3 regions of the Paenibacillus xinjiangensis genome follow, and region 2 is predicted to be linked to each of the others. Evidence: a T-box and tRNA genes for the amino acid it is inferred to sense, from the RefSeq annotation. Region 2 holds a T-box; the other regions hold tRNA genes.
What was found. The T-box of region 2 lies ahead of leuS (leucine--tRNA ligase). A T-box ahead of a tRNA ligase gene usually reads a tRNA of that ligase, here a tRNA-Leu.
Positions count from the first base shown of each region.

Region 1: it has a tRNA-Leu gene. The T-box ahead of leuS (leucine--tRNA ligase) is inferred to sense a tRNA for this amino acid. The anticodon was not compared.
Region 3: it has a tRNA-Leu gene. The T-box ahead of leuS (leucine--tRNA ligase) is inferred to sense a tRNA for this amino acid. The anticodon was not compared.

Region 1 covers NZ_JCAALS010000026.1:51,067-61,488, reverse strand. Annotated here, with positions in the region: gene AC6ESP_RS22720 (adenosylcobalamin-dependent ribonucleoside-diphosphate reductase) at 1-588, opposite strand, end outside; gene AC6ESP_RS22715 (DEAD/DEAH box helicase) at 877-2,700, shown strand; gene AC6ESP_RS22710 (YqhG family protein) at 2,697-3,641, shown strand; gene AC6ESP_RS22705 (hypothetical protein) at 3,815-4,690, shown strand; gene AC6ESP_RS22700 (YqzE family protein) at 4,703-4,909, opposite strand; gene AC6ESP_RS22695 (N-acetylmuramoyl-L-alanine amidase family protein) at 5,042-5,734, shown strand; gene AC6ESP_RS22690 (divergent polysaccharide deacetylase family protein) at 5,699-6,532, opposite strand; gene AC6ESP_RS22685 (Rrf2 family transcriptional regulator) at 6,694-7,116, opposite strand; gene AC6ESP_RS22680 (xanthine phosphoribosyltransferase) at 7,194-7,766, opposite strand; tRNA gene AC6ESP_RS22675 (tRNA-Leu) at 7,903-7,989, shown strand; gene AC6ESP_RS22670 (glutathione peroxidase) at 8,164-8,718, shown strand; gene AC6ESP_RS22665 (YdeI/OmpD-associated family protein) at 8,797-9,252, opposite strand; gene AC6ESP_RS22660 (cytidine deaminase) at 9,285-9,698, opposite strand; gene AC6ESP_RS22655 (SDR family oxidoreductase) at 9,729-10,422, opposite strand, start outside.
Region 2 covers NZ_JCAALS010000032.1:61,022-71,443, forward strand. Annotated here, with positions in the region: gene AC6ESP_RS25185 (RNA polymerase sigma factor) at 1-163, opposite strand, end outside; gene AC6ESP_RS25190 (ComEC/Rec2 family competence protein) at 403-3,051, opposite strand; gene AC6ESP_RS25195 (deoxycytidylate deaminase) at 3,171-3,701, opposite strand; gene AC6ESP_RS25200 (homocysteine synthase) at 3,821-5,122, opposite strand; gene AC6ESP_RS25205 (ComEA family DNA-binding protein) at 5,264-5,797, opposite strand; gene comER (late competence protein ComER) at 5,922-6,761, shown strand; gene leuS (leucine--tRNA ligase) at 6,804-9,245, opposite strand; T-box leader at 9,336-9,551, opposite strand; gene AC6ESP_RS25220 (DUF4871 domain-containing protein) at 9,637-10,422, opposite strand, start outside.
Region 3 covers NZ_JCAALS010000015.1:134,236-144,657, reverse strand. Annotated here, with positions in the region: gene msrA (peptide-methionine (S)-S-oxide reductase MsrA) at 1-111, opposite strand, end outside; gene AC6ESP_RS16515 (glycoside hydrolase family 2 protein) at 531-3,083, shown strand; tRNA gene AC6ESP_RS16510 (tRNA-Leu) at 3,291-3,373, shown strand; gene AC6ESP_RS16505 (helix-turn-helix transcriptional regulator) at 3,467-4,390, shown strand; gene AC6ESP_RS16500 (GyrI-like domain-containing protein) at 4,457-4,936, shown strand; gene AC6ESP_RS16495 (GapA-binding peptide SR1P) at 5,069-5,275, shown strand; gene AC6ESP_RS16490 (NUDIX hydrolase) at 5,522-5,947, shown strand; gene AC6ESP_RS16485 (GTP pyrophosphokinase) at 6,110-6,853, shown strand; gene AC6ESP_RS16480 (helix-turn-helix domain-containing protein) at 6,915-7,793, opposite strand; gene AC6ESP_RS16475 (acyl-CoA dehydrogenase family protein) at 8,029-9,207, shown strand; gene AC6ESP_RS16470 (YhgE/Pip domain-containing protein) at 9,255-10,422, opposite strand, start outside.

The DNA of each region.
Region 1 (10,422 bases), on a different contig from region 2:
GCTCCCGTTCACACCAGCAACAATAGCTCTCCGCGGACGCAATGAGGATAGATTAATGCCCACGCCGCCACCGCGCGCCATAATTTCCGTCATCTCGGCGAGTGTCGTCATAATGCCACCCCTGCTATCCTTCGGAGAAGGTATAACATAGCAATTAAACAGGGTCAGCTCTTCGCTTGCACCCGCACCTGCTGCTATCCGACCTCCCGGCACAAGCTTCCAGTCATCGAGAATATAGCGAAAGCGCTCCGTCCATACTTCGCGATTCTCTTCACTCTTCTCAGCGTTAGCCAAAGCACCCGCCAAGCGATCCCACATTTCCTCAGGCGTCTGCTCAATCGTCAGCGTCAGCTTCTCTACATCAGCAGTAATCTCATCGCCGCTTCGCAGCTTGACACTCACCCGCTGTCCTTCACGGGCAATGACTTCACCGACCTCTTTGGCCGGAAACTTCGGATCATCCTTCGTGAGCACGAGCACGATGTCCCCTGCCTTCACTTGGCTCGTATCTGCGTTTTTCCATGCGTATCTATCCAAAAATATTTTCTCACTTAACCCTTCAAGCCGATTATTCGTCGTCATCTTCATAAGTATTGACAGCCTCCCATCGCTCTCCCACGATTCCTGGTTTCATTAAACCTCATCTACTATAATATGACCAGGACACAATATATTGTGTATAAATTAATTTACACCATACTACATATTGGGTTCCACCCTCATTTTCGCCTTAATCCATCAATTTCCTCAAGCCATTCGCCTATACGCTTGCGCTAGCTTGTCCTGTCGTTTATTTATTCACTTTCTTATTAATATTCCATGTTAAGGCCATACTATAGACAACTATCCCTTTTTCTCCCGAAAGGAGCTGCTCTAATGTCCTCTACTACTAATAATCAGCCTAATGAGTCCACAGCGGGCACAACGAACGCAGCGCGCAAGCTTCACCCGCTCATCGACCTGCAGCATGATCGTTCCTGGTTCGAGGAGCTGCAGAGCCGTATGGCTAAGAATGGCCCTTGGGACGATTGGACCCTCTATCAGCTCTCTATGGAGGCTGAGCAGGCCAAGCGCATTGAGAGCTTCGAGCAGCTGCAGTGCATGCGATCTCTTCCCGATCTTGAGCCAATGCCCCATCAGATTAGTACAGCACGCAAGGTGCTGCATGAGATGGGAGGCCGAGCTATTCTCGCAGATGAGGTAGGGCTTGGCAAAACAATTGAGGCTGGGCTTGTACTCAAAGAATATATGGTCCGTGGACTAGTGAAGCGCGCCCTTATTCTCGTTCCCGCTTCCCTCGTCCTTCAATGGGTACGGGAGCTGAATCAGAAGTTTGGTATTTCCGCATTCGCCCAGAAGAAGGAGCATACTTGGCAGTACGATGTTGTCGTCGCCTCTATTGATACGGCCAAGCGCGACCCCCACAAGGACATCATTCTCGGCAGCGACTACGACATGGTCATTATCGATGAAGCGCATAAGCTCAAGAACAAGAAGACAACCAACTACCAGTTCGTCATCCAGCTCCGTAAAAAATATTGTCTGCTTCTGACGGCAACGCCCATTCAGAATGACCTTGACGAATTATATAACCTCATCACTCTGCTTAAGCCTGGCCAGCTAGGTGGTCAATCTGAATTTGCCGCCAACTTCGTAGTAGACAAACGACTGCCTAAGAATGAGGATCAGCTTCAGGATGCCCTATCGACTGTAATGATCCGCAACAGACGCGGAGACGGAGGGATTAATTTCACCAAACGGTTCGTCCGGAATATTCGGCTTGAGCTGTCTCCTGATGAGAAAGCACTCTATGATGCTGTAACCGGCTTCGTTCGCGACCGATATGCCGAGAGCGAAGGTGATATGAGCAGCATGCTGTCACTCGTAACGCTTCAACGGGAAGTATGCAGCAGCCGCGACGCCGTCTTCCTGACACTAGTCAATCTGTTCAAGAAGACGGCAGAGGATTCACCACTGCGTCCCAAGATATGGGAGCTGGTTGAATTCATTAAGCATATTCAAGCGAATACGAAGGCGGAGAAAGCACTTGAGCTCGTTCAAGAAATGAACGATAAAGTTATTATTTTCACCGAATATCGGGCTACGCAGGAGTATTTGCTGCAATTCTTCCGCTCGCATAACATGATAGCTGTACCCTATCGGGGCGGGATGAACCGCGGCAAGAAGGATTGGATGATGGACTTGTTCCGTGGACGTGCACAGGTGCTGATCGCTACAGAGGCTGGCGGCGAAGGCATTAATCTGCAGTTCTGCCACCATATGATCAACTTCGATCTGCCATGGAATCCGATGCGGGTCGAGCAGCGGATCGGCCGTGTTCACCGTCTTGGACAGACGGAGGATGTGAAGATCTACAATCTGTGCACGGTTGGAACCATCGAAGAGCATATCGTCAACCTGCTGCATGAGAAAATCAATCTCTTCGAGCTCGTTATTGGCGGATTGGATCATATTCTAGAGAAATTCGAGAAAGGCGAGGGCTCCTTGGAGCAGAAGCTTGCCAAAATGCTAATCGAGTCAGGCGGGAATGAACAGATTCTACAGGAGCAGCTCAGCAGCTTGGGCTCCACCATCGTTAAAATACGTGATGAGGTTGAATCGGAGCCAATGTCCTCTACTGAACCAGCAATTCTTACGCAGATGACGGCATTAGGCCAGAAGGTGGAGATAAGGCCATGAATGAGAAGCAGATACACAAGTTCGTGCATCGGTACTTGGAAGCAACGGAATGTTCCATACTGGAGAAGTCGCCTGCTCACTTCACCGTCAAGCTGTCACCTTCCGCAGATCGCGAGCTGACGAACCGCCCCTATTATTGGAGCTTCGTTGATCGAACTGGCGCAGATCCAGAGACAATGACGTTCCTATTCGTCACAGATAAGCAGAAATACGAGGCGGCCATTGCGAATCCAGAACCGCCTCCTATCTCAAGCCCTCTGGATGGGACGGCAGCTGCAGCGGATGCTGCTATCGGAAGATCAATGGGCTTTGTCCATGGCAATCTGTCAGCCGTGCGTATGCCCCGCGAGGACCTGCATTTTGGCTCACGCAAGCTTGATCAGCTGTTCCATGCAGCCAAGTCTTTAGGCAGCTACGTCAACCTGTTCCAGGAACCGGACAAGCGCGCTTCCAATCCTTTTCAATCAACGCCTTATACGGCATGGCTTGGAGTCAATATGCGAGTCGAATTCGCCTGTGACCGCAAACGCGAGGAAATTCACAGCTATGGCATCTCCCTTGCAACTGGGCAATGCGTGGAGCAGTTCTACGACCGATTGCAAGGCATGAAGCTTTCACCTAGACTGCCAGCTAACGTTCACGTGACGAAGAATGGCTTATCCTTAACCAAAGCGCTTGCCGTTATCGAGCACTCACTTGAGCGTAAGCTGAAGAGCTATGATTACAGCTGGGCTGTCGATGCTACAGCACGATTGGAAGAGGAGCTCGAGCGAATCGACTCTTATTATAAGCCGCAGCTTAACCATGCTGAAGAAGATTTCAAGAAAGCGATTGAGGAGCAATACAGGCAGCGCAGATCTGAGATCAAGTGGCAATATGAGCCAAGAGTGACCTCTTCCGCCATTAACTGCGGTATTTTCCACTTGGAAGGTATCGAATAACAGCAATCAGACGGGAACCGCACCAATACGTCAAAAATAGAATGCATCCGCTAATCAATCGCGCGACACATTCTAACAGTCTTCTTCCAGCTTGTCCGGTTACAATGGTCGTGTTGGACTCAAATCAGGCAGGAGCCGCACGACCTGCTTCTTAGAAAAGGGTGATTTGTATTATGCGCAAATGGTTAAGCAGGCTCTTAACAGCCGTTATCGTCGCCTCTGCCTTGTCCTCCTCGGCTGGCGTTCTTGCCAGTAAGACCGAAATTCCTCTAACAGACACCGCACATGAAGCGCAGCTGAAGTCATATATCCAGAGCTGGATATCCGAGCTCGCCAAACAGCCGACCTTCGAGCAATGGAAATCGGCCGCATTCGAGGTAACCCCTCTCGGTCCAGGTACGCATAACTGGCTGGCAGTCGTGAAGCAGCATGAGAATGCTGTCGGTTATCTGGTTGTACAAGCTCTAGAGCAAGGCGGCTACTCACTAGGGGAATATGGATTGGGAGCCTATCTATATAATGAAGCTGCACTACAGCAGCTTGATGAAGAGTCTGGGAGCTCGACGAGTCAGGTCATGTATATACATCCCTTATTAGCGGTGTGGAGAACGAATGGGGATACTACGCATTATTATGATGCGATGAGCGGAGAAGAGCTGCCTTTATCTGATCAGGTGTGGGAAGAGTCCTTGGTCGAGGAAAATAAGCTATTATCCAATACCGATATTACGCAACCAGTGTCTATTCTTAAGCATATCGCCAATCGCTCTTTCGATCCATACGGCAGGATGCCATGGCTGACGAATGCGCCGCTGCAAGCAAACAACCTCAATAAGACCCCCGTTCTGACCGAACTAGGGTCCAAGAAGAAGCTCTATTACACAGCAGAGCGATATGACGGTCAAATGCTGTACGTATGGTCGGCAACTGGCTACGACAAATGGAGCAACGGAGAGATCTACATCCGTCTTGAAACCGATGAGCTCGGCGAATCTAAGCGTTATATCCCGCTTCAGCTATTGACCGAGCTCGGCCATTTCTATACTTAGCTTGTAATCACATCACTTAGCCTTAACGCTGCGTTCTCCTCTAGCCTTCCACCACAGCATAATGCTCATAGGTCCCCAGCCGAACCATCGCGTCAGCCAATGCTCCCTAACTGCCTTGGCTGATGCCCTCGTCTGCTTCCGTTCATCCTTCGGTGTCTCCATGTAATTCACAATTTGAACCGTCATGTACTTGATCAGATCATTACCTTTAGTCGCCATTAGAATCACCTCGTTTATGTGTTAGTTCAAGTTTGCCCTGTCTAATCCATTCATAAACGTGTATGAGTTTTCCTCCATTAAGGTACGCTAACGGTACATCCATATAACCGCCGGATATAGGAGGAAACCTTTGTGTTCAAAAAGTTGCCATTCGTCATAACCCTGATGCTGATCCTGCCTATATGTACGGCAGCCGTTCCCCTTGAACAAACGCAAGCCCCTGAGGACAGTGTGCTTAGACCGTCAGCCGTCGTGTTAATCGATGCAGGCCATGGAGGAATTGACGGCGGAGCTACAGCAGATCAGATGGTCGAAAAGGATATTAATCTGGCCGTTGCACAGAAGCTGTATTTGCTGCTCAACAGTCAAGGAATTCCGGCTGTACTCAATCGAACAGGTGACTACGCTCTTAGTGACGATAACAGATGGCATATTAGCAAATCACGCCACCGCAGGGACCTGTCTCAGCGAAGGCAGCTGACGGAGGAGATTCAAACCGAGCTGCTCATTAGTCTTCATGTGAATGCAACCAAAAACCGCAGCAAGTTCGGACCTCTGGTACTGCACCAGCAGAGTGGCGAAAGCGCACTGCTCGCTTTTTGCATCCAAGATACGCTGAACCGGCAGCAGGAAACCGCCAATTATCCTAGAGAAGGCAACCCCTTCTATTTGCTGCGTCGTGTCGAGCAGCCTGCGGTCATTGTCGAGATGGGCTTCATCAGTAATGAAGAGGATCGCACGATGTTATCCGACCCTCGCCAGCAGCTGCGAATTGCCTCAGCGATCGCTTCAGGGATTCGGCAATACAAATGGCTCACCCGGTGACAGCATGCCTGACAGCTTGACGAACTGAACATTCGAGCCAGATTCCAGATTCGGTATCGATTGCTTCAGCACAGCTGCTGTCTTCTTGCCAGACGGGCCGACATGCCCAATCGTTACACATTGCTCATTCTGCTCCAGATGCTTACGAATGACATCAATCTGCTTGGAGATATGGGCTTCCGTATACACATCATCCAGGAATACATCATTGGATAGCAGAGGAACGCCCAGTTCCTTTGCTACTTTGGGAACGACTGTGTGATAGCTTGTTCGGCTGTCTAGAAAGAACAGTCCACGCTCCTTGCATACGCTGATAACGATACGCATCATTCGCTCATCAGCAGTAACTTTTGAGCCCATATGGTTATTCATGCCTATAGCGTAGGGAACATTATCAATCGCTTCCTCTACCCGCTTGCGTACTTCCGCATCACTCATATCGGTCGTAAGCGCACCAGGGCCTAACCACTTCCTCAAGCCCTTGTTCGGCTCCATCGGCATATGGACAATGACATCATGACCCAGCTTGTGCGCTTCCTCTGCATCTTTGACGGTACTCGGCATAAAAGGCATGATGGCTACGGTGAACTTAACCGGCAGATGCAGCATCTCATCCGTTCCATCATTGCCGTTCCCGAAGTCATCAATCACAATAGCAACCTGGCGGCTTGGCTCTCCTGTCATCGCTGCTGAAGCTGCCGGCGGAATAACAGAAGCGGAAGCCATTCCCCCTGCTAGACTGATGCTAATGACTATAGCTGCACACAATAGGAGATATTTCAATCTGAATACGGCCATTTCTCTCACAATTTACACTCCTCGTCGTCACTCACCAATCGTTAATATGAGTAATATCTCTTTCATTGTTTGTCCAAACGAGGAAAAATATGCAAAACAAAAGATCCTCCCATCCATTCATCATTAATGGGCGGGGAGGATCTTCGTTCTAATGCTGTAATTTAGATTTTGGTACGCAGATCGTTCGTAATCTGCTCAAGCGTAATATCTCTGAGCTTATGCTCCATAGCAAGCTGAGCATCATTAAATGCGATTTCGAGAGAAGACTGTATGTTACGGCCGACATCACAATTCGGATTAGGCTTCTGGTGAATAGCGAACAGATCATCCTGCTTATCACCTTGCACCGCCCGATAGATGTCCAGCAAGGTAATCTCGCTCACCGGCCTCGTAATCGAGGCGCCTGCTACTCCCGCACTAGTCGTGACAAGTCCAGCCTTACTTAGCAGTCCCATTATTCTTCGTATCACGACTGGATTCGTATTAACACTGCCGGCAATCATATCCGACGTTGTTCTGCCATTCTTATTCACTTCAAGTAAGGACAAAATATGAATGGCTACGGCAAATCGATTACTGGTCATCCCGACCACCTCCGTAGACGAGCCTTTAAATATGGAGCTATTATAGGGACTATGCGAGCAGAAGTCAATGAAGCTGACTATTCAGCGAAAGTTACCTTCTGATCCTTCAGAGAAGCAACTCGCGCAAGTGATTCTACCCGGTAGCCAAGCTCAAGCAGCTTCTGTCTTCCCGGCTGGAACGACTTCTCAATCACGATCCCAATACCGCATACCGAAGCGCCTGCCTGCTCAACGATTCTTGCCATACCGAGGGCAGCGTCGCCATTAGCCAGAAAATCATCGATAATGAGCACCCGATCTCCAGGTCCTACAAACTTTTTGGAGACGGTCACTTCGCTCTCCTCTTGCTTGGTGAACGAGTAGATTTTTTCGGTATACAGGTCGTCACGAAGTGTCAATGATTTTTTCTTTCTTGCGAATACCAACGGCACCTTGAATTGCAGAGCCGCCATAATGGCTGGAGCAATACCCGATGACTCAATCGTCAGCACCTTCGTAACGCCGCTCTCCGCGAATTGAGCTACGAAGGTAGCACCAATCTCCCACATCAGCTGAGGATCAATCTGATGATTAAGGAATGAGTCAACCTTCAATACTTGCTCACTTAGGACGATTCCCTCTTGCAGCACTTTATTCTTCAATAGTTCCAATTCAATTACCCCTTGTCCATCATATTGAATTATTTCGCGTACACCTAATGCCGAGTATTCTAACGTACTGGTTTGTTCTTGACTGCTCCTATTATAACATGATACAATCGTTTTTGTTGACACAACATCAACATTTGCGGTCGTGGCGGAATTGGCAGACGCGCTAGATTCAGGTTCTAGTGGTGTAACAGCCGTGGAGGTTCGAGTCCTCTCGACCGCACCAACCATTCAACTAACAGGTTCGTGGATTTGCTCTTAGAGCGATTCACGGGCCTTTTTTCATAGGCAATAGTCTCTTTCAAAAAAAAAAATACATACACCTCTCGAAATATGTTACTTTTATACTTAGTTTATTGAGATGGTAACCTTTACTAACTTCTTAGGAGTGACAGCAGCTATGACAATCTACGATTTCAACATCGTAAAAACGAACGGTGATCGGTTGCCTTTGTACCAATTCGCAGGCAAGCTCGTACTTATTGTGAATACCGCAAGCAAATGTAAATTCACCCCCCAGTTCGATGATCTGCAGAAGCTGTATGAGCAATACAAAGAACGCGGAGTCGAAGTTATCGGATTTCCTTGCAATCAATTCGACGAGCAGGAGCCAGGCAACAGCCATGATGCCGAATCCTTCTGTCAGATCAACTATGGCGTGAAGTTCCCGATGGTAGGAAAAATTGATGTGAACGGCGATCAAGCCCATCCACTATTCCATTATTTGACGAAGGCCGCTCCATTCCAAGGATTCGACGAGAGCAATATTAGTGCCAAGCTGCTCAAAATGATGGTTGCCGACAAAGCGCCCGAGTGGCTGCTCGGCAATCCAGTCAAATGGAATTTCACGAAGTTCCTTGTTGATCAAGAAGGTAATGTCGTTCGTCGATTCGAACCGACAGATTCGATTAATGACATCAAAGTCAGCTTAGATGAATTGCTGCAATTAGCGTAAAACAACGAACATCCCGAACTACTCTATCAAGAGAGTTCGGGATGTTTTTTTCCATGCTATGTCGGTATACTAGTCGGACTAAGTCTCCATGAATTTGGCAACAATACCGGCAATTCTCCGATCCCTTGTTTCCTGAGTTTTGGCATCAACGACCTGTCTGACGAATTCTTTGCGCTTCGAGGGAGCCAAGGCTTCGAACACCTGGGTAGCGCCCTCCTGAGCAGACAATGCAGCACGAAGATCATCAGGAACTTCAATGGTGCGTGGCTCTAGATCAAGCGCAAGCTTCACCTCTACCTGGTCTCCAGCCTTGAGACTTGAAGCTTCCCTATGCGCGGCGCTAAGTGGAATCATGAACTCACCATTCATTACACCTACAGTAGTCGAATAGCTGTAGCCATTCAGACTTACCGTGACACTCGGCTTCTTGCTCTTGCCAAGCTTGTCTATCATCTCTGCAGGCACCACAATGCCTGTCGCTTTCTTGCCTTCTGCCTGGATGACGCTAGTTAAGAATGTTACTGTCATACTCATACAATAGCCCTCCTTCTGTTCCTATCGTCACCTTATCCCCCACGTGAATACTTCCGCGGCAGCAGCTCAGTAATTGGGGTTGTTGTATAGTGGTCGTGATCCTTGATAATAACGTTCATATCCATTCCGTAGTCACTAATTAACTCGCGACATATCCCACAAGGGGATACGACCTCAATGGGCTCATTCTCGTGGTCTGGATCAGGATGTCTGACAGCAACAATGGTGTCAAATTCATGTTCTCCCTCAGAGATTGCTTTGCCGATGACAATAGCTTCGGCACATACAGCTACTCTTCCAATGTAAGCCTCCAGATGAACCGCCGAGAATATCTTGCCTGATTTTGTTCTCAGCGCCGCCCCTACATGATGCTTCCCATCTTGGTACAGTCTGCTTATTGTATCCTGCGCCACAGCTATAAGCTGCTGGTCTATTTTCTTAATCATTGTGCACACTCTCCATAAGCTCATCGTTCATTACTTGCCTAAGAACCCGCCTTCGGATCGGATGACTTGTCCCGTAATCCACTGCGATTCGTCGCTGGCTAATAAGCTGATTCCCCGAGCTGCATCCTCAGGCAATCCTAGGCGTCCCATCGGGAACATCGGCAAAAAATGCTCCTTCAGCTCATCATTAATCCAGCCTGAATGAGTCGGACCAGGATCAAACCCGTTAACCGTTATATGAAGCGGCGCCAAGCCTACCGATAATGGCTCAATCAATGCTATAAGTGCTCCTTTCGTTGCGATATAAGCCAAGTTATTAGAGTCTGGCCCCTTGGATACTAAGAAGATAATACGCCCTACTGCACCTGCTGGTTGGTTCAGCTCAAATCGCTTCGCAAATTCAGTGCTGAGCAGTATAGTGCCCCGATTGTTCACAGCATAATGCTGATCAAGCGTTGCTGCATCAAGACTTCTGAAATGAGTATGCAGCTCGTAAGTCGCATTATTAATTAGAATTGAAGGCGCTCCTAAAGTCCGTTCTACCTGATCCATTATAAGAGCTGGCATCTCGGGGTCAGCCAGATCCGCCTCCATATGAGCTGCTCTCACACCTAGCTGCTCCAGTTCGTCTTGCAGCTGCATCGGCCAATCAGGTTCTCCGCCATTACCAGCAGTTTCGTCGAAGGCACGCCAATGGGTAAAAAAGATATCTGCCCCTAAGCTT
Region 2 (10,422 bases):
AAATGCGAATGAGCGCTTCCTGAGCCGCATCCATCGCATCCTGCTCATTATTCAATATATAATAGGCTGTCCGATATACATGGGTTTCAATCTCTCGCAATAGAGTAATCAAAGCCTCGCGATCTCCTGACTGAGCGGCTCTAATGAGCTCCGGCTCCACCACGAAGGATCCCCCTCTCTTGCAACCTCATTGACGCATATGAAGCTTCAAAGGTTGCACTGCTTAATGTAATTTAACTTTATTTTTTTAAGTGGAATATATTGCCAAGGGTAATCATGCACTTGCATCGATGATGAAGCATGCAGCGAAACTCGTAATTGGTTATATTTCTTATATTAGAATAGAAAACTCCACACTAAAGAATAACAAAAAAATAGAACTCCGTATATAGCGAGTTACGACTATTGTCCCATTTGCATGTTACCCTTAACTGTACGTACATACAACCCTTCTGGATTCACCAAATAGCTGACCTCGCCATTCTTATCGGTCCTGAGTGGTTCTACCGAATGGTCTGCAAGCCGCTGCAGCACATCAGGATGAGGGTGACCGTAGCTGTTCGATCCACCAACGGATATTACCGCACTGAATGGCTGCCATCGTGCCAGCCATTGCTCTGAAGTGGAGAAGCGGCTGCCGTGATGAGCGATTTTGAGTACGTCTGCATACTGGCAGCATGATGAGGCTTCTCCTGTTTGCGATGGTGATGGTGATGATGTATCGAACCAGAGCTGATTTATCGCTTTCTCGGTTTGCGCATCGATATCTCCTGCGAATAAAAAGGCATGCTCGTACATCTTCAGGTGAAGGACAACACTGATAGGATTCTGTTCTTTTATCTCAGGAATAGGAATCGCTGGGTCTCGATCTGCAGGCGGCCATAGGATGGTTAGCTCACTCTCACGATCCAATGACCATTGCTGTCCCGCCTCTGCACCGTACAATGGAATATCCGCTGCTACTGCGTGTCTCATGATCGTCAAGGCATCCTCCTCTTCCTTCAAGCTGCCGTTCCACAGGATAGCTCTGACCGGAATTGTCTCCATTATCGCTTGAAGGCCCCGAATATGATCGCTATCCAAGTGGGAAACAACGAGCAGGTCAAGCGCATGCACACCTCTCTTCATTAATAGAGGGGCTAATACTTTGCGCCCTACTTCGAAGGGGTCGCTCCGGTTCTTCCATTCCTCACCCGGCTTGCGGAAGGACAGCGTACCGCCGCCGTCAATCAATAGATGCAGACCGCCTGGTGTTCGCACATATATGGCATCCCCCTGTCCAACGTCAATAATATGTACACGGCCAGATCGGTCAGCGAAGTCTGGATAATACGCATACAGAAGGAGCATTGCTCCAGCAACTATGACGATTATTAGTCCCTTCCAATTGGAGCCACGCCGGTTAGAATGACCTGGATACATGGTGCTCAGCAGATCAGCTGTATGCGGATCGTCTGCTCCTAGCGGGAGTGTCTCATCAGCAGATGGCGATTCAGGCGGTGGCAAGCTGGTCTTGGCTGGCAGCATGCGGCAGATTGCAGCACATAGTGCATACCAAGCAGCAATCCACCATAGCGGAGGCGTTGCCCATATCGAGCGCAGGGCATCAACCTGCGAGAGCTTGTCTACAAGAACGAAGGTCCATTCGTTGGCATATATGCTAGCAGCAGCGAGCAGCTTCCCGCCAAGCGGCCATATAGAGCTGATGATAAGCGCAACTGCACCGATCGGCATGATGATGAAGCTGATGAACGGCACCAGAATGAAGTTAGCCAGCACAGATAAGAGATGGAACTGATTGAAATAATAAATACTGACTGGAAATGAAGCAGCCTGCGCTACGAGCGTTACTGCCAGCAAATCAAGCCCTGCCTTCCCTCTACGCCATGCAGGCATGGCTCTTCGCAGTGGCGGCACACCTAAGATTAGACCAGCCGTGCAAATAAAGGACAGCTGAAAGCTGACATCCTCAATGAACAGAGGATTCCATGCCAGCATCAGAACAGCTGCCGCCGCCAACAGGTGCAGACCGTCCTTAAGCTTATCCATCCTGGCTGCTGCAAGTCCAAGAACAGCCATCATGCCCGCACGAACAACGGAGGGCGAGCCTCCTGACAAGATGACGTAGAAGGGAACTGCTATCATCAGTATCACGAGCACCCGCTCGCGCGTTAGTCGAAGAAAGCGCAGAGCCGTTCCCAGCACGTATAGAAACACGCCTACGTGCAAGCCTGAAATTGCCAATATATGCGTTAAGCCGAGCCGCGAGAATTGCTGGAACTGCTCAGGGTCGAGGTCCTCACGTATGCCGAGGACGAGCCCCTTCATGTAGCCGGACTGATTGGACGGATACAAGGTGTCCATATGCGCGCCGAGCCAGCTGCGCGCGGCATCGAAGCGGCCGAGCAGCGCGGCCGCTGTCCACTCTGGGCCTGGCGCGGCTATGACGGCGCCAGTGCCCGTGCCCTTGAACAGCCAGTGGATTCGCTGGCTGTGGAGATAGCGGCTGTAGTCGAAGCCGCCGCTATTCGATGCTGTGGCCGGCAGCGTCAGCTCGCCGGTCAGGCGCACTTGGTCGCCGCGCTGCCAAGCCGCGGCGATGTCCTGCTCCGACTGTTCAACCAGTCGGATATGCACGAGGAAGCGCTCGCGAAGCTTGCGCGGCGCTTCCTCGCCTTGAACGCGGACGGCATCCGCCGTCACGCGGAACATCGCGCGGTCGCCGTCGACCTCGACCGCGGACACAATAGTGCCTTGCACCTCCGCTTCATAGGAAGCGCGCACACCATCCGCCTCTGCGGCGGCGAGCAGACCCGGCAGCGCCGTCACGTTGCGGGCATCCGCCCACATCCGCTCTCCGGCGGCAAGGGCACAGCCCAAAGCGCACAAGGCAGCGAGCTGCCACGTCGCCTGCCTGCACAGCACAAGTATGAGCGAGACAGCCGTCAGCGCTCCAACAGCAAGCATCGCTCCGCTGGGACTAAGCCCAGTGGCCGCCGTGCTCCCGAACACAAAGCTAACAGCGAACCACAGCAAAGGCCTTCTATTCATATCGTACACCTCCTTGTCATTGAGCCTCCAATGTATAGCAAAAAGAACCTCCAAACACGCCAAGTGGCGTATTCAGAGGTTCTTCCTCATCTTGCAATATAGCTCTTGTTACGTTCTGCTTAAGAAATAACGGTCATCCCCGCTTGAGCAGGTGGCTCGTATTCCTGCAAAGAACGGAACACGATACCCTTCTGCGTCATAAGGACACTTACTTTATCGCTATCCTTCAGATAACTCCGGTGGAACACAATTTCTTCGACACCGCTATTAGCGAGCATATTCGCGCAGGTCCAGCACGGCTGATCCGTTACATACACAGTTGAGCCTTCACGATCGGCACGGTCGGTGAACAGCAGCAGGTTCTGCTCGGCATGAATCGTGCGGATGCAGCGCTGCTTCTTCACCATCTGCTCCTTGCCTTCCTCAAGCTTAACCTCCCACTCTTCCGCAATCATGCATCCTGCCTCTGAGCAATCTTGAACACCCATCGGAGCTCCGTTGTAGGCCGTCCCGAGAAGCTTCTTGCCCTGCACCAGAACAGCTCCTACATGGCGGCGTGGACAGCGCGAGCGTGTAGACACCATATAAGCAATATCCATGAAATAAGTGTCCCAGTCTTTACGCGTCGCATCATGCGTATGGTTGATCATCGTTCCAACTTCCTTTCCTATGCTGCTCTAGAAATCGTCAGACTTCTATTCTCTAGTTGTATTTATTATAGACAAATGTTACTTCGGTCTTGCTGACTACTGTGATATTCTACTCTTCTCTAGCCCTGTTGGCTAACGCGTAGCGCTTGCTCCAGATCAGCTAGAATATCGTCGATACCTTCTGTTCCGATCGACAAGCGGATCAGACCAGCTGTCACACCCGCTGCATCCTGTTCCTCAGCAGACAGCTGCTGATGCGTCGTGCTCGCTGGATGGATAATAAGCGACTTCGAATCGCCTACATTGGCAAGATGCGAGAACAGCTCTACTGCGTTAATAACCTTCTTGCCAGCGTCAATACCGCCTTTAATGCCGAAGGTCAGAATAGCACCTTGGCCGTTCGGCAAATATTTCTGGGCAAGCTTGTACGAAGCATGGCTCTCCAGACCAGGATAGTTCACCCATTCTACCGCTTCATGCGACTCCAAATATTGGGCTACACGAAGGGCATTCGAGCTATGGCGCTCCATCCGCAAATGCAGTGTCTCCAAGCCTTGCAGTAGCAAGAAGGAGTTGAACGGCGAGATCGCCGCTCCCATGTCGCGCAATAGCTGAACACGAGCTTTAATAATATACGCAATTGGTCCAACTGCATCCGTGTACACGACGCCGTGGTAGCTAGGATCTGGCTCAGTCAGTCCAGGGAACTTGCCGCTCGCCTTCCAGTCGAACTTGCCGCCGTCAACAATAACACCGCCGATAGAAGTGCCGTGACCGCCAATAAACTTGGTTGCAGAATGAACGACAATGTCCGCGCCATGCTCAATCGGACGAAGCAAGTAAGGGCTAGTGAATGTGCTGTCTACAATAAGTGGGATTCCGTTCTCATGGGCAATCGCCGATACGGCCTCAATATCAAGAATGTCGCCCTTCGGGTTACCAATCGTCTCCGCATACAGAGCCTTGGTCTTGTCTGTAATCGCCTTGCGGAAGTTCTCGGGATCGGAAGGATCAACGAATACAACCTTAATACCAAGCTTAGCAAGCGTCGTAGAGAACAGATTATAAGTGCCGCCATACAGACTGGTAGCAGAGACGATCTCGTCCCCCGCGCCAGCGATATTTAGGATGGAATAAGTGATGGCTGATTGACCGGATGCCACAGCAAGTGCGGCAGGAGCTCCCTCAAGCAAAGCCACGCGCTTCTCAAAAACATCCGATGTCGGGTTCATTAAGCGAGTATAAATATTGCCGAACTCTTGCAGCGAGAATAAGCTCGCAGCATGATCGGTATCACGAAACCCATACGAAGTCGTTTGGTAGATTGGTACCGCCCTAGCGAACGTCGTTGGATCAATTTCTTGGCCTCCGTGTACGGATAGCGTGTCTAGAGAAAGCTTGCGTTGTTCTTGTTCAGACATTTGGACAACTCCTCAACAAATCGTTTTTGCCATGCAAAACGCCATTTCGAAAGCCTGTGATGTCTGAACAAAGTTGCCTTGGCAGCTGCTTGCATAGTGGCTGGGAATGCTTCCCTATTGCCTGCTCTTATTCTCTCATAATTACGGACGAGCGACAATGCTATCTTTCATGCTCTGTAATATTTTCGGGCCTATTCCTGTAACATCCTGCAGCTCCTCTACCGATTGGAAGGATCCATTAGCCTCTCGATATGCAACAATCGCTTGTGCCTTGGCAGGGCCAATTCCTTTCAGCTCATCCAGCTCCGCAGCAGTCGCCCGGTTAATATCAAGCTTGCCCTCTTCATCCCTGCTCGCTAATGTCTCCATAGTGGCCGTCGTTTCTGCTGTTTCTTGATTCTCCGTCGCTATTGATCCCACGATGTCCGGCGCGCCAGCTGTCCCCGCGGTCTTTTCATTCGCCTCCTCCGCACCCTCCTGATTCATGGCCGCTGTTGCAGCCGGCTGCTCCAATGCTATAGCAACCTCCCGATTAAGCGGTACCCAGCCATCTGGGGCTGGTCGTTTAGGCTCTGCCATTGCAGCAGCGCATAATAATCCAACTGCGATCATAAGCAGTACGGCTAGGATCAGCTTTTTTGTGGCTAATAGCTCCTGAATCTGTCCCTTGAACATATCGTTCACTCCAATCTTAATAAGATATAGAAAGAAAAAAATGGAATCAGCTGACATATGTGCCAAGTCATGATGAATAGGTTAGAGGAGTAGATGAACTATGAAGAAGTAAGGAGGGCTATGCATGAATGTCGGATTCATTGGGACGGGCACGATGGGAAGCCTGCTTATAGAAGCTTTTGTCACATCAGGTGCACTAGAACCGAGCCAGATCGTCATCAGCAACCGAACCTTTGCGAAGGCAAAAGCCTTGGCTAACCGCTATCCTGGGATCAGAGCCGAGCCGCTCAACGCGAATGCCGCTGTAGGTAGCGACATTATTTTTCTGTGTGTCAAGCCTATTGAATTCAAAAAAGTAGTCGATGACCTGCTGCCAGTCATTAAGCCCGGTCAGCTGATCGTGTCGATTACCAGCCCGGTGCTAATCTCCCATCTAGAAGAAGTTCTCCCTTGCAAAATTGCAAAAGTAATTCCCAGCGTAACCAACTTTGTATGGAGCGGTGCTACTCTCTGCATTTATGGCTCTCGGGTCGACAGCGCTGACAGCGGCAAGCTCGAATCATTGCTTGCCTATATCAGTGAGCCTCTTACGATTGAAGAGCCTTATACGCGTGTGGTCTCCGACATTTCTAGCTGCGGCCCTGCATTCTTTTCCTTTCTGCTGGAGCAATTCGTCGATGCTGCTGTAGAAGAGACGGGAATAGAACGTGATGAAGCGCTAAGACTGGCAAGCGCTATGCTGCTCGGCACAGGATTGCTGCTCACCGAAGGCGGGATGACGCCTGCCCAAGTGCAGGATCGGGTTGCCGTTCCTGGGGGCATTACTGCAAAGGCGCTTCATATGCTGCGTTGTGAGACCAATGGCGTATTCAACCGCCTTATTCGTACGACGCATGCCAAGTTCGATGAGGATGTGGCCAAGGTTTCGATCTCCTTTTACGGCGAAGAGGTGAACGGTCAATAGCATGTTACTGCGCTAGGACCGCTCACCTCTTCTTATGAAGTATTAATTTGCTACGATATTAACGAGCTTGCCCTTCACCGCTACTACTTTGCGGATTGTTTTACCTTCTATCAGTTCTTTCACTTTGTCGATTTCTTTGGCGAGCCGTTCCATTTCTGCTACATCTGTATCAGCGGCAATGGAGAGGCGCTCGATAATTTTACCGTTCACTTGAACGACAATCTCAACCTCTTGGTCTACGGTCCAAGCTTCCTCATAGGAAGGCCATGGCTCATAAGTGATTGAAGTCGTGCCGCCAAGCTTCTCCCATAATTCTTCTGCGATATGAGGCGCAAGCGGAGACAGCATTTGCAAGAAGTTAGCCATAGCCTCGCGCGGTAGCACGTCAGTCTTGTAGGCCTCGTTGACAAATATCATCAACTGACTGATTGCCGTGTTAAACCGCAGGTTTTCGAAATCATCGGTAATTTTCTTGATGCTGCGATGCCACGTTTGTTTGAATGCCGCGCTCGTATCCCCATCCGTAATTTTGGAGCTCAAGCTGCCATCATCGTTAATGAATAGGCGCCACACTCTGCTGAGGAAGCGGTAAGTTCCCTCTACGCCGTTCGTGTTCCAAGGCTTAGTCGCCTCAAGAGGCCCCATGAACATCTCGTACATCCGCAGCGTATCCGCACCGAACTCCCCAACGATATCATCAGGATTAATGACATTCCCGCGTGATTTGGACATCTTCTCATTGTTCATGCCAAGAATCATGCCTTGGTTAACCAGCTTGTGGAAAGGCTCTTTGGTATCAACTACGCCGATATCATACAGCACCTTATGCCAGAAACGGGCATACAGCAAGTGAAGCACGGCATGCTCAGCTCCGCCGATGTACAGATCGACTGGCAGCCATTCCTTCTGCTTCTCAGGGGAGCAGATTGCGTTCTCGTTCTTCGGATCGATGAAGCGCAGGTAATACCAGCAGCTTCCCGCCCATTGCGGCATCGTATTCGTCTCGCGGCGTGCCTTCATGCCAGTCTCAGGATCTATCGTATTCACCCAGTCCGTAACGTTGGCAAGCGGTGATTCACCTGTTCCCGACGGCTTGATCGCATCCACATCTGGCAGTACCAGTGGCAATTGATCTACAGGCACAGGCTTCATTGTGCCATCTTCAAGATGAAGAATTGGAATAGGCTCTCCCCAATAGCGTTGACGGCTGAACAGCCAGTCGCGAAGACGGTAAGTAACCTTGCCTTTCCCTTTGCCAGACCCTTGCAGGTGCTCAATCATTGCCGCAATTGCATCTTGATTGTTCAGGCCATTAATGAAATCCGAGTTCACATGCGGTCCATCACCGGCATAGGCTTGCACAGCAATGTCTCCACCTTGAACGACCTCAATAATGGGCAGATCGAATTGCTTCGCGAATTCCCAATCACGTTCATCATGACCTGGTACCGCCATAATAGCACCTGTTCCATAGCCGGCAAGGACATAATCAGCAATCCAGATTGGCGTCTTAACGCCGTTAACCGGATTAATGGCGTAAGCTCCCGTGAACACGCCGGATTTGTCTTTTGCTAGATCAGTACGCTCTAGGTCGCTTTTGCGAGCTGCTGTTTCTTGATAAGCAGCTACAGCTGCCTGCTGCTCTGCAGTCGTAATTTGGCCAACCAGCTCGTGTTCGGGTGCAAGCACACAGTAAGTAGCGCCGAACAGCGTATCTGGACGAGTCGTAAATACGACTAGTGCAGCATCATGGCCTTCGATGTCGAAGGTAACCTCAGCCCCTGTCGATTTGCCGATCCAGTTGCGCTGCATATCCTTGATGCTCTCGGACCAATCCAGCTCCTCCAGATCGTCAAGCAAACGATCCGCATACTCTGTAATCTTGAGCATCCACTGACGCATTGGCTTACGAATAACCGGATGGTTGCCGCGTTCGCTCAGGCCGTTAATAACTTCCTCATTCGCAAGCACCGTTCCAAGCGCAGGACACCAGTTAACTGGCACTTCTGCTACGTATGCAAGCCCTTTATTATAGAGCTGGATAAATATCCATTGTGTCCATTTGTAATAATCAGGGTCCGTCGTGCTGAACTCACGATCCCAATCATAGGAGAATCCAAGTGATTTGATCTGACGGCGGAAGTTGTTAATATTCTCCACCGTAATTTCACGCGGATGACGTCCTGTCTGAAGAGCATATTGCTCTGCCGGCAGACCGAATGCATCCCAGCCCATTGGATGAAGAACATTATAGCCGCGCATACGTTTGTAACGTGATACGATATCGGTAGCTGTATAGCCTTCTGGATGACCAACATGCAGCCCTGCACCAGACGGATATGGGAACATATCAAGTGCATAAAACTTCTTCTTGTCAGGATCCTCTGTCGTTACGAAGGTTTTGTTCTCATCCCAAAATTTCTGCCACTTCGGTTCTACTGTAAGCGGACTATATCCATGATATTGCTGTTCTTCCTGACTCATGTTCCTGTATCCCCCTCAAGGTTATGCTTCTTCATCATGCAGGCGTACACTTACCAAAAACAAAAAAACTCCCGCCCCCAGCGTATTATCGCTAGGGACGAGAGATAGCTCCCGTGGTACCACCCTAGTTAGCGGCTGACATGCTTTGCCTTCCGCTCACTCGTCGCCTTTAACGCAGGCCAATCGGTGCGGTTTACACGCACGGCTCCAAGGCGAGGTTCACATCGTTGCAGGTCCGGCTTGCACCAACCGCCGGCTCTCTAAGCCTTGCCCCACGACATTACTGCTCCTTATCAACGCCCAAATTATTCATAAACATGATTAGCTTCGATTATAAAGAAGGAGCAGCGCTGTGTCAAGATGATTGACCTATTACCGCCAGCAGTTCACGCTAGTCCGATGACACCTTTTCCTTCTCTTCAGCATCTACGACAATGCTGCCGAACAGCCGATCATCTACATAGGCGATAATGCGCCAGAGACCGGGCTCTGGGAGAGAAAGAGACGAAGGAAAATAGCGATCTGCATAATGGGAACCCGATTCAGTCAGCCGGTGTGTGAACAGCTCTATCCATTGCTCGCTGCCCTGCTTCACGGCAATGGCTCTGAATGTTCCGCTTAGCTCCTCCTCTGTCCCCCATAGAGACCACATATACTTGTTTGTATCTCCGGCTACAAATCCAGGGGCTAGTAAGCCTAGTCTCCCTTCTACCCCTCTAAGCGTGTACTCCACAGAAGGGAATGTTGGGCTTACCTCCCATACTGGCTCTCTAACTTCCAGAACAGCATCCCCGTACAATTCCCCCTCCCACTTCACAGCAATGCGCCAATTACCGCTTAACGGCAGGCCGGCGGAAGGAATCGTATATCTCTCAAGCGACGAATAGCCGCTGCTCGGCTCCGTGATCCTATCACCAGATACTAAGGTTACTTCATATCCACTTGTCAGATGCACCGCTTGAATAGAAAGCGTCTTATCACGATAAACATCAAATGGCTCCTTGAAGGACACCATCAATCCAGCAGGCTTACCAGCTGCGAAATCCCCATCAGGAAAAACCTCGAATAGCAGCTTCCCACTGCTCCAATACGAAGTCCTCACCTTGTGTGAATCCAAGGCTGCAGGCGAATGTCCTATAGGTCGAATGACAATAAGCAGTAGGATTGCCATGGCAGC
Region 3 (10,422 bases), on a different contig from region 2:
TGCTGTGTCGCCGCCCATATAGCCGGATACGATTCCGTGTATGCCAGGCAATTCATCGAATGGGGTAACCATACACCAGAAGCATCCACCACCGAATGTTGCTAACTGTATCATTGACTTGACTCCTTTATGTACTCATCTCGTCTATTAAAAGTAACCTGTCCACCTTGAGAAGTCAATTTGCAGCAGGGACTAGGGAGAAGTAGAGTGTGTTGACACTGTGACTGTACAATAATCGCTGACGAGTAGCTAAAATGTTAGCTTGTTTTGTTATATTTGTTATGTTGACTGGGATGGGAATTCACCGTTGTGTTTGAGTGAGTAAAAGGGAGGCAATGTGCAGTTTTGCAAATTTCGGCTTGTATTACTGAGGTTGAGATACAATAATGTACAAAAAACGATTGACCATAAGTTAGTTTGATAGTAATATTTGTTATGTAAAATAGGGATTAATTATATAACAAAATTAGGTTATTAAAACTGAATCGCTCCATATAACCATTAGCTGCTGCAAAGCATAGGAGGACAAGATGAGAGAGTTGAAACAAGTGATAAATGAGTGGAAGTTCAAAGCCTGCAAGGAAACGGAATGGATGCCTGCAACCGTACCTGGCTGTGTCCATACCGACTTGCTGCACAACGGAGCTATACCTGATCCATTCTATGCGACGAATGAGCATGATCTGCAATGGATTGACAAGATAGATTGGGAGTACGAGAGCCGCTTCGATGTTGCACCTGAGCAGATGAGCCATTCTTCTCTAGAGCTTGTATTCGACGGTCTGGATACGTATGCGGATGTCTATGTGAATGGCAGTCATGTCCTGTCTGCGGACAATATGTTCCGTACTTGGAAGGTCAATGTAAAAGGCCTTGTACAGCAGACAGATAACGTATTGACTATTCGATTCCGGTCACCTGTTCAGGAGGATCTCCTGAAGATCGATAAGCTGGGTTACAACCTTCCAGCAACGAATGACCAATCGGAGCTGGGCGGACTCGGAGAGCAGAAGATTAGTATATTTGCGCGCAAAGCTCCCTATCACTACGGCTGGGACTGGGGTCCGCGGTTCGTAACGAGCGGGATATGGCGTGAGGCAAGACTGGAGAGTTGGTCAGGCAGCCGAATTAATGATGTTTATGTTCAGCAGACCAGTGTCACGACAGAAGCAGCGAGATTATCGGTTCAAGTGGACATTGAATCCGAGCAGGATTGCGAAGGCGTCGTTCGTATTCATACGGAAGGCCAAGTATGGGAACAGGCGGTAAGCTTGCGTGCTGGCAGTAATAGCATACAGGTGCCGGTTGTCATTGCAGAGCCGAAGCTGTGGTGGAGCAGAGGTCTAGGAGAAGCGCATCTGTACACGTTCACAACCGAGCTGTTAAGTGAGCAAGAGCAGGTGGCGGTGAAGACAACCCGCGCTGGTCTGCGCTCGGTCCGCTTGGTTCGCAGCAAGGACGAGGCGGGGGCTTCCTTCTATTTTGAATTGAACGGTGTACAGGTGTTCGCCAAAGGCGCTAACCATATTCCGAATGACAGCTTTATTACAGAGGTTACGGAGGAGCGCTACAGGCATGAAATCGTAACAGCTGTTGAATCCAATATGAATATGCTGCGAGTATGGGGCGGCGGTATTTATGAACAATCCATATTCTATGACCTATGCGATGAATACGGCATCCTCGTCTGGCAGGATTTCATGTTCGCCTGCAGCATGTACCCTGGGGACGAGGCATTCCTGAAAAATGTTCGGTTGGAAGCACAGGAGAATGTGAAGCGTCTGCGTAATCACCCTTCTCTTGCGCTCTGGTGCGGCAACAATGAGATCGACTCTGCTTGGGCGCAATATGATGAAGATGCGGGCTGGGGCTGGAAAAAGCTGTACAATCAAGAGCAGCGCGCTACGATGTGGGAAAGCTATGAGGCTATCTTCCACAGCATTCTTCCTGAAGTAGTCGCTGAGCTTGATCCTGCTGTGGAGTACTGGCCTTCCTCGCCGCTCATTTCCTTAACCGGAGATATCGGCCAGCATGCGCATCCGCTGTCTACAGAAGGGGATGTTCATTATTGGGGCGTGTGGCATAACGTTGAGCCGTTCGAGAACTATAACAAAAAAATCGGCAGATTTATGAGCGAATATGGATTCCAGTCTTTCCCTGAATACGATACGGTTATGACCTTCGCCACGGAAGACGATCTGAAGCTCGATTCCAAGGTAATGAGAGCCCATCAGAAGAACGGTGACGGGAATCGCTTAATCAAGGAATACATGGATATCTATATGAGTGAACCGAAGGATTTTCCTTCTTTCCTGTACATGAGCCAAGTGCAGCAAGCTGAGGCGATGAAAATGGCGATTGAAGCGCATCGTCGGGCGATGCCATATTGTATGGGAACTCTTTATTGGCAGATGAATGACTGCTGGCCGGTTGCTTCATGGGCGGGCATGGACTATTACGGCAAGTGGAAAGCCATGCAGCATTATGCGAGAAAGAGCTTCGCGGATTCGGTGCTTTCCTTCGACCGTACCGATGAAGGCATCATCCGTGTTCATGCCATCACAGACCGGCTGGTGCCTCTGACTGGAGAGCTGAAGGTTGTTTTGTATCATTTCAATGGAGAGCGCTTGAAGGAAATGACGGTGCCTATACAAATAGAAGGCAATAGCGCGTCCGTCGTATTTACTGCTGATGAGCAGACATTCCTTGGGGATCATGATCCCGGCTCCGTAGTCCTGTATGTGGAGCTGCAGCAGTCGTCACAAGAGGTGAACAGTGCGGAGTATTATTTCGTTAACTCGAAGGCTATGAAGCTTGCTCCCGCCTCGATTCGGGTAACCGCAGTCGAAGGCAGCGCTGGAACCAAATTTACTATAGAGACAGATACGCTGGCTAAGCAAGTATGGTTAACGGCAGAGTATGCAGGTAATTTCTCCGACAATTATTTTGATCTTATTCCTGGTGTTGCCAAGGTTGTGGAGTTCCGTCAACGCACAAGCGGTGAGCTTAAGAGCAAGCCAACGGCTGCAGGCCACATCAATGCTCGTTCGATGGTGGAGTTTATTGCATCTAATCATTCCTGAATCATCGTGTAAAAGAACAGGGCTGTCCCTAAAGTTATCGCAGATAACAAGGGACAGCTTCTTTTGAACGGGTGGATAGAGCAGGATTATGGGTCGCCGAAAAAAGTTGTAACTTTTTTAAATTAGCTATTGCAATCTAGAACATCATGCTGTATATTATTACAAGTAAGCGGTTTTCACACAGGTTTCTAACCTGACAAGCTACATGCGCGTATGGCGGAATTGGCAGACGCACCAGACTTAGGATCTGGCGGGCGACCGTGGGGGTTCAAGTCCCTCTACGCGCACCATACTTCATAAGATAAGCCCTTGAGACGAAAGTCTTAAGGGCTTTTATTTGTTTTCAGAGGAGATTAGAATATAGAAAGAAAGGATAGAGCGCTGTGAAAATTGACCGTTTATTAGCGATGACGGTTATGCTGTTGAACCGGGAACGTGTCACTGCGAAGGAGTTCGCAGAACGGTTCGAGGTATCGACGAAAACAGTCTATCGGGATATGGATACTCTGAATCAAGCGGGTATTCCGATTGTAGCCTATCAGGGCATTTCGGGCGGCTATGGGATTATGGAGAGATTTACGATGGACAGACAGCTGGTGTCGGTAAAAGAGCTGTCTGTGCTGCTTGCCGCTGCCAAAGGCATTCAACATGTTCTTGAAGACCACACGCTGTCTGAGCTGCTCGAAAAAGTCGAAGCGCTTCTCCAGCAATCAGAGGTAACGGAGCAAGCGCTCGTTCTGGATTTGCTTCCATGGGGACATAGCTCCAACTACAAAGATAGATTGTCGCTGTTAAGAGCAGCGATAGAAGAGCGCCGAATCGTCAGCTTTCACTACATGAAATCAGACAATAATATAAGCAAGAGAACGGTTGAGCCGACTGCGTTGATACTAAAAGGCTCCAATTGGTATATGCAGGCGTATTGCAAGCTGAGAGAGGATTTTCGAGTATTCCGACTGACACGAATTATGGAGCTTACTGTGCTGCCCGAGAGGTTTGAGCAGCGACTGGTGCCTGCAATGGAAGGCTATACATGGAATTCTCAATGGTATGGGCAGGCTGAGACGGAGGTGAGGTTGCTCTGTCATCCAGAGATGCGTCATCGGGTAATCGATTCTTTTCCTACTGAATATATCACTTATTTAGATGATGGTTATATGCGAGTTGAGGGATTGTTTATTGTAGATGAATGGTTCTATGGTATGATTCTCAGCTTTGGTGAACTTTTATTGGTCGAGCATCCGGCTTCCCTTGCACAGGAAATTCTGAGTAGGGCCACAAAAATGATGCTTCGGTATACAACCTAGACAATCAGTTGTCTTATTTCGTAAGGTACAATTCTCTTATACAAACCTAAGAGAAGAGGGAACAAAATGCCAACTAATTATGAGCATAAGGCTGAAATTTCAATAATAGGGCTGAGTACCAGGACAACGAACGAGAATGAAGCAGGGCCGAATGGGCGTCTGCCGGATTTGTGGAAAGCCTATCTGGAGAGTAATAGACTGCCGCTATCGGATGCTGTTAACCCGCATTTGCTCTATGCGTTATATACCGATTATGAAAGTGATCACTCTGGCGCATATACGGTTATTCTTGGGCATGAGCATGATGCAAGTACGACGGGCCATGCAGGCCAAAACTTGAAGCAGTGCAGTGTTCCAGAATCAGATTACATCGTATTCGTGACCAGACAAGGTCCGGTTCAGCAGGTGGTTGTGGAGGCTTGGCAGGAAATTTGGGAGTACTTCGAGCATTCGGCTGACAAGCGTGCCTATACGGGAGATTTTGAGCTGTATGATACACGTAACATGAATCCGGAACAGGCGGTTGTTATATCTATATTGCCATAGTGAAGTAAATAGTGAATGTCTTGATAAGACAGAACAGTCAGGCAGGCAGGCGAAGAAGCTTTTCTTCACCGGCCTGTTTTCTTATTTTTTTGTGATTACTGGGTATGAAATGGAAATTTGATTATATACTAGATGTGGCATTATGAAAGCACTTACAACCGAAAGGATGAGGCGATAATGGGCGATTCCGTTGGGGCTCTTGAATTAGGTTCGATTATGTGCAAGCATTGCGGAACATTAATTGATACGTTGGATACGGAGAGGGTCATTATTTATTATTCGAGATGTGAGCAATGGGAATGTGTGGAGGAAGAATTGAGGAATGAGGCAAACCGATAATTAAGCAATTCCAATAATTCAATATGCAAGGCAAACCTTAGTCCGATGTTGAGGGCTGAGGTTTTTTATTTGGTTAGTAGTGTGTGCTTAGTATCCACCTATCGATTATTACATCAGTCAGTCACTATGACAAACGCTATGAATTTGATTTTTGGGATACCACATCTAAGTCCGATATTTATAAAATGACGTTCGAACAAAATCAGCTTCTACATATTGAGAGAGTGTGGGAAGGGTGATTATGAAGTGGGATATATAATGGAATTGAGGCAATTGGTTGGAAAGAGGCCTATTATAATGGTAGGCGCTTGTGTTCTATTACATAGTGACGAAGGATTGCTGCTCCAGCGTAGGACGGACAATGGATTGTGGGGCTTGCCTGGAGGCTCGATGGAATTAGGGGAATCTGTTGAAGAAGCAGCTCGAAGGGAGCTATTGGAGGAAACGGGACTCGTGGCTAAGAAGCTTGAGCTAATGGGAGTATTCTCTGGACCAGAATTGTATTACAAATATCCCCATGGTGATGAAGTATATAACGTGACTACAGCTTATATGTGCTCTGATTATGTTGGAGAGGTACGGGAATTACGCTTTTTCCTCTATGAGAATATTCCCACAGAGCTGAACCCTCCAGACAAGCTTGTTGTTGATGCTTTTCTATCGAAGCATTGAATACAATGCAAGAATGACCTATGGGATGAATGACGCTCCCGTTGTTTATTGCTAGAAGATTAGAAAAGTTGCAACATAGCAGTCATATATACTATGCTTTTTAATAGGCAATGTAAGTGGACAGCTGAAGAGGAGACTGATTTGATAAGCACACCTTATCCCATGCAACAATTAAAGGGCTTCAAGGATAAAATTACTCGCTTTATGATGATGTATAAATTTGCTCTGAAGGAAATGGAAACCAAAATCGACATCTTAAAAGAAGAATTTCATTTACTTCATGATTATAATCCTATTGAGCATACGAATTCCCGTTTGAAATCACCGGAGAGTATAGTGAATAAGCTCCTTCGCAAGGGCGTGCCTTTAACGCTGACTAATATTAAGGACAATGTGAGAGATATAGCAGGCTTGCGGATAACCTGTTCCTTCGTGTCGGATATTTACCGAATTAGCGATATGCTAAGCAGCCAGGTTGATCTAAGAATCGTAGAGGTGAAGGATTACATTCAGAATCCGAAGCCGAATGGCTATCGCAGCCTTCATATGCTCATAGAGGTGCCAGTGTTCATGTCCGACCGGCAGGAAAGCGTCTGTATAGAAGTACAGATTCGCACTATTGCAATGGATTTCTGGGCCAGCCTGGAGCATAAAATATTTTATAAATACAATCAAGAGGTTCCTGCCCGCCTGCTGATGGAGCTTAAGAGTGCTGCGGATTCCTCTGCTCTGCTGGATCTGCAGATGGAACGGCTGCATAAGGAGATTGGTGAGCTCAAGTCGCTGCAAGAAAGCTCTGCTATAGAGGATCTGAAGCGATTCCTGCCAAGCAGCCAGCCATTCACTATTCCTCCTGCTCTTCTTGAGCTCTTCAATGATGACGAAGATTCCGCCGGGAATAAATAACGTTGTATGCTAACCTAAAGAGATTCTATTCTCTTTAGGTTTTTATTTGTCCATCCCTGCGTTATTCAACTAAGCCCCGTGCTTGCTTCTTGTATTGGCCCGGCGTCATGCCAGCATGCTGCTTGAATACTTTGTTGAAGGTCTGCGTATCTCTATACCCTACGGCTTCTGCGACTGCGGCCACCTTATAGCTTCCGAAGGCGAGCAGCTCGCAGGCTCTGCGAATACGCTCGTATTGGACGAAATGATGGAAGGGCTGGCCTGTACGCTGCTTGAATAGACGGAAGAAATGACGCTCGCTTAAGCTACTTTTCTCGGCCATCATGCTAATGGTCAGGCAATCATGAGAGTTACGCCGGACATAGTCGATGGCCTCTCCTATAGGATCTTCTCCTGCGAATCCTGTAGAGGATTTGCCTGTGCCAGAAGCAAGCTTGCGTGCAATCTGCACAAGCAGCCTAATGAGATGTGCATACAGCATGGCTGAGAATCCTGAGCGCATCGAGGTATGCTCCTCCAGCATGTCAATGAACAGGGGTTCAAGGATCAGCTCTGTATCACGCAGTCCATAGGCTTGCTTGGGATAGTCATCTCGCAGCCGGAGCATCGTTAATAGATCGTCTTCTTGAATAAGTGCGGCAGCATCCGCCATGATTGATGGCGTGAATACACAATTGTAGACAACCAGCTTTTCCTTGGCCGAAGCAGGCCTGAATACATGTGCGGCTCCTATGGGCAGAACGTATAAATCTCCTTTGGATACAGCAAGGATATCCTCTCCAATATGATGGTAGCCCCGTCCTTCGGCGATATAAGAGATTTCGATAAAATCATGAGCATGATAGGCTAGGTCGAAGGTTTCTTCCGCGCGATTGATATAAATAGGCAGACCTTCGCGAAAATGCTGGGAACCGATCAGCTTGTCTGTCCTAGGATGCATAGGATTGTCCTCCCAAGTCAAAAGTCATTAGATTAATAGTCATGTATACCATATAGAAATGTCAAGAATAGCCTTGTTCGGATTGTACCCATGAATGTAACAAGGATAGAAATAAACTGTTCAACTCAAAAGGATATCGGTATACTATGAATTATGGGATTGATAAACAAATTCTAATAACCTCGAAATAGCAAATAGTAGTGACAATAGACATAATGGAGGAGGACATTCAGTTATGAATTCCGTACCCGATCTATTTATTAGAAATGCGAGGGAAGCAGAAATAGCTGCTAGAGCAGATGCTTTGGCCGAGATATTCGCTGCACGCGCATCTGAATACGATCGTGAGGGCTCGTTCCCTTATGAGAACTTTGCTGAGATGCAGGAAAGGGGTTACTTGAAGCTAACGGTTCCTGCTGAATATGGCGGGGAAGAGGCTTCTTTATATGAAATGGTGCTGTCCCAGGATCATCTGGCACGGGGAGATGGCTCTACTGCGCTTGCTGTAGGCTGGCATCTTGGCCAGATCATGCAGCTTCGCCTTAACCGGGCATGGCCAGAGCCGTTATTCGCAAGCTTCTGTGAATCGGTGGTAAAAGAAGGTTCGCTCATTAATCATCTTGCCAGCGAACGGGCGACAGGAAGCCCGAGTCGTGGAGGCAAGCCTGAGACGACAGCGACACGAACGGAAGGCGGCTGGCTGATTAACGGCCGTAAAACATACAGTACATTAAGTCCCATTCTGAAGCATTTTACCCTATGGGCTACGATTGAAGAGGAAGACCGAGCAGGTGATTTTCTTGTGCGAATGGGTCCAGGTGTTTCTATTGAGGAGACATGGGATACGCTTGGTATGCGAGGAACAGGTAGTCATGATCTTATTCTGAATCAGGTATTCGTACCGGATGGACAGACGCTCGAGGGTGCATATATCTCTCAGAAGCCAAGGGCGGCGGATGTTGACGGTGTTCTCCTGCATATTCCCGCTTGTTATATCGGTATCGCTCATGCGGCAAGAGATTTCGCCATACGCTTTGCCCAGAGCCATCGTCCGAATAGCCTGCCTGGACCGATCGCGGATTTGCCGCTTATTCAGAAGCAGATTGGGGAGATTGAAGCAGAGCTGATAACGGCACGAGCTCTGCTCTACAGCATCGCAGATCGCTGGGATCGTGATCCGTCAGGTCGTGCGGCGCTCAAGCAGGAGCTTGGCCTGGCGAAGTACGTGGCGACGAATCATGCCATTCGAATTGTGGATATGGCTATGCGTATTGTAGGAGGAGCAAGCTTGTCGCGAGCACTGCCTCTAGAGCGAATGTATCGTGATGTTCGTGCAGGGCTGCATAATCCTCCGATGGATGATATCGTCCTGCTGGGATTAGCCAAGCGTGCGCTTGCGTCAGAGGGAGGATAAAAAAAGAGGCTGTACAGGTTGAAATCCAATCTGTACAGCTTTTTTGCTTAGTTTGCACTATATTGTGAGTCAGCTTCTTTCTTACCGCCTAGCTTCAACGAAGAGGCTAACAGTACGAGTAGGCTGCCGGCTCCGATTGCTGTTAATACGACAGTCGGATGACTCCAGCTAATCCCTTGATCGAAGAAGAAGATTTCTCTCAGGCCCATGACCATGTAGCGCATAGGAAGCCATGAGAACACATAATCTTGATAGAATGGCGACAGCATCTCTGGTGCCATAGAGAGCAATGGACCTCCGAAGAACAGAAGCAGGATAAAGATAGGCATTCCTGCCAATCCGATCCATGATAGCACTGCCGAGATCATCAGGAAGAAGGCTAAGAAGCTGATTGACAGGAACAGGGCTGTATCGGTGAAACGCTCCACATTCATCCCCATCAAATCAACAATCCATGTAAATACAAATCCGACGATTAGCGCTAAGGCAGCGCCAGCTAATACTTGAAGGATATTGGTCCACAGCTTCTCTTGTCTGCTGAAGAAGCTTAGCTTGTTTTTTACAATGAAGAATAGCACGGCACTTAGGAGACTCGCCATCCACAGCGGCTGGAACATAGCGACTGGCGCATTGCCATTAGCTGTATGGGTGCCGATCTCATTTACGTTGTTCACTTCTTTGACAATGGGTGATGCTAGAGCTGCTGCTTGCTTGGTCGTGACCGTACCGCCTTGCTGATCGAATGCTGCGAGCAGCTCTTGCCGGACATTCACATTGATGCCATCAGACATTTGAATTAGAATCTGCGAGGCTGCGTTCGCAATCGCTGTATTCATTCCTTGATTCACGTATATCGTAAGTTTGGGTTGGCTCGGCTCAGCTGTGCGTAAAGAAGCTTGCTTCTGGCTGAAGTCCGCTGGAATGACTAGCGCTGCATAATATTGCTGATCATTCAGTCCTTCCAGAACCTCGGATTCGCTATTTACCTTAATCCAGTTCACCGCAGGCTCAGCGTCGCCACTTGCAGCTTCAGTTGTGTTCTTCTGGATGGTGTCTACGATTAGCTGACCCATATTCATATTTCCTTGATTAGGAATATCGACCCCTTGATCCTCATTGACGATAGCGATGGGCATATTCTGAGGCACTGGATTGATGGAGGGCAGCATGGTTAGACTGAATATAACAATAACTAGTAGTGCAATAAGTGGTAAG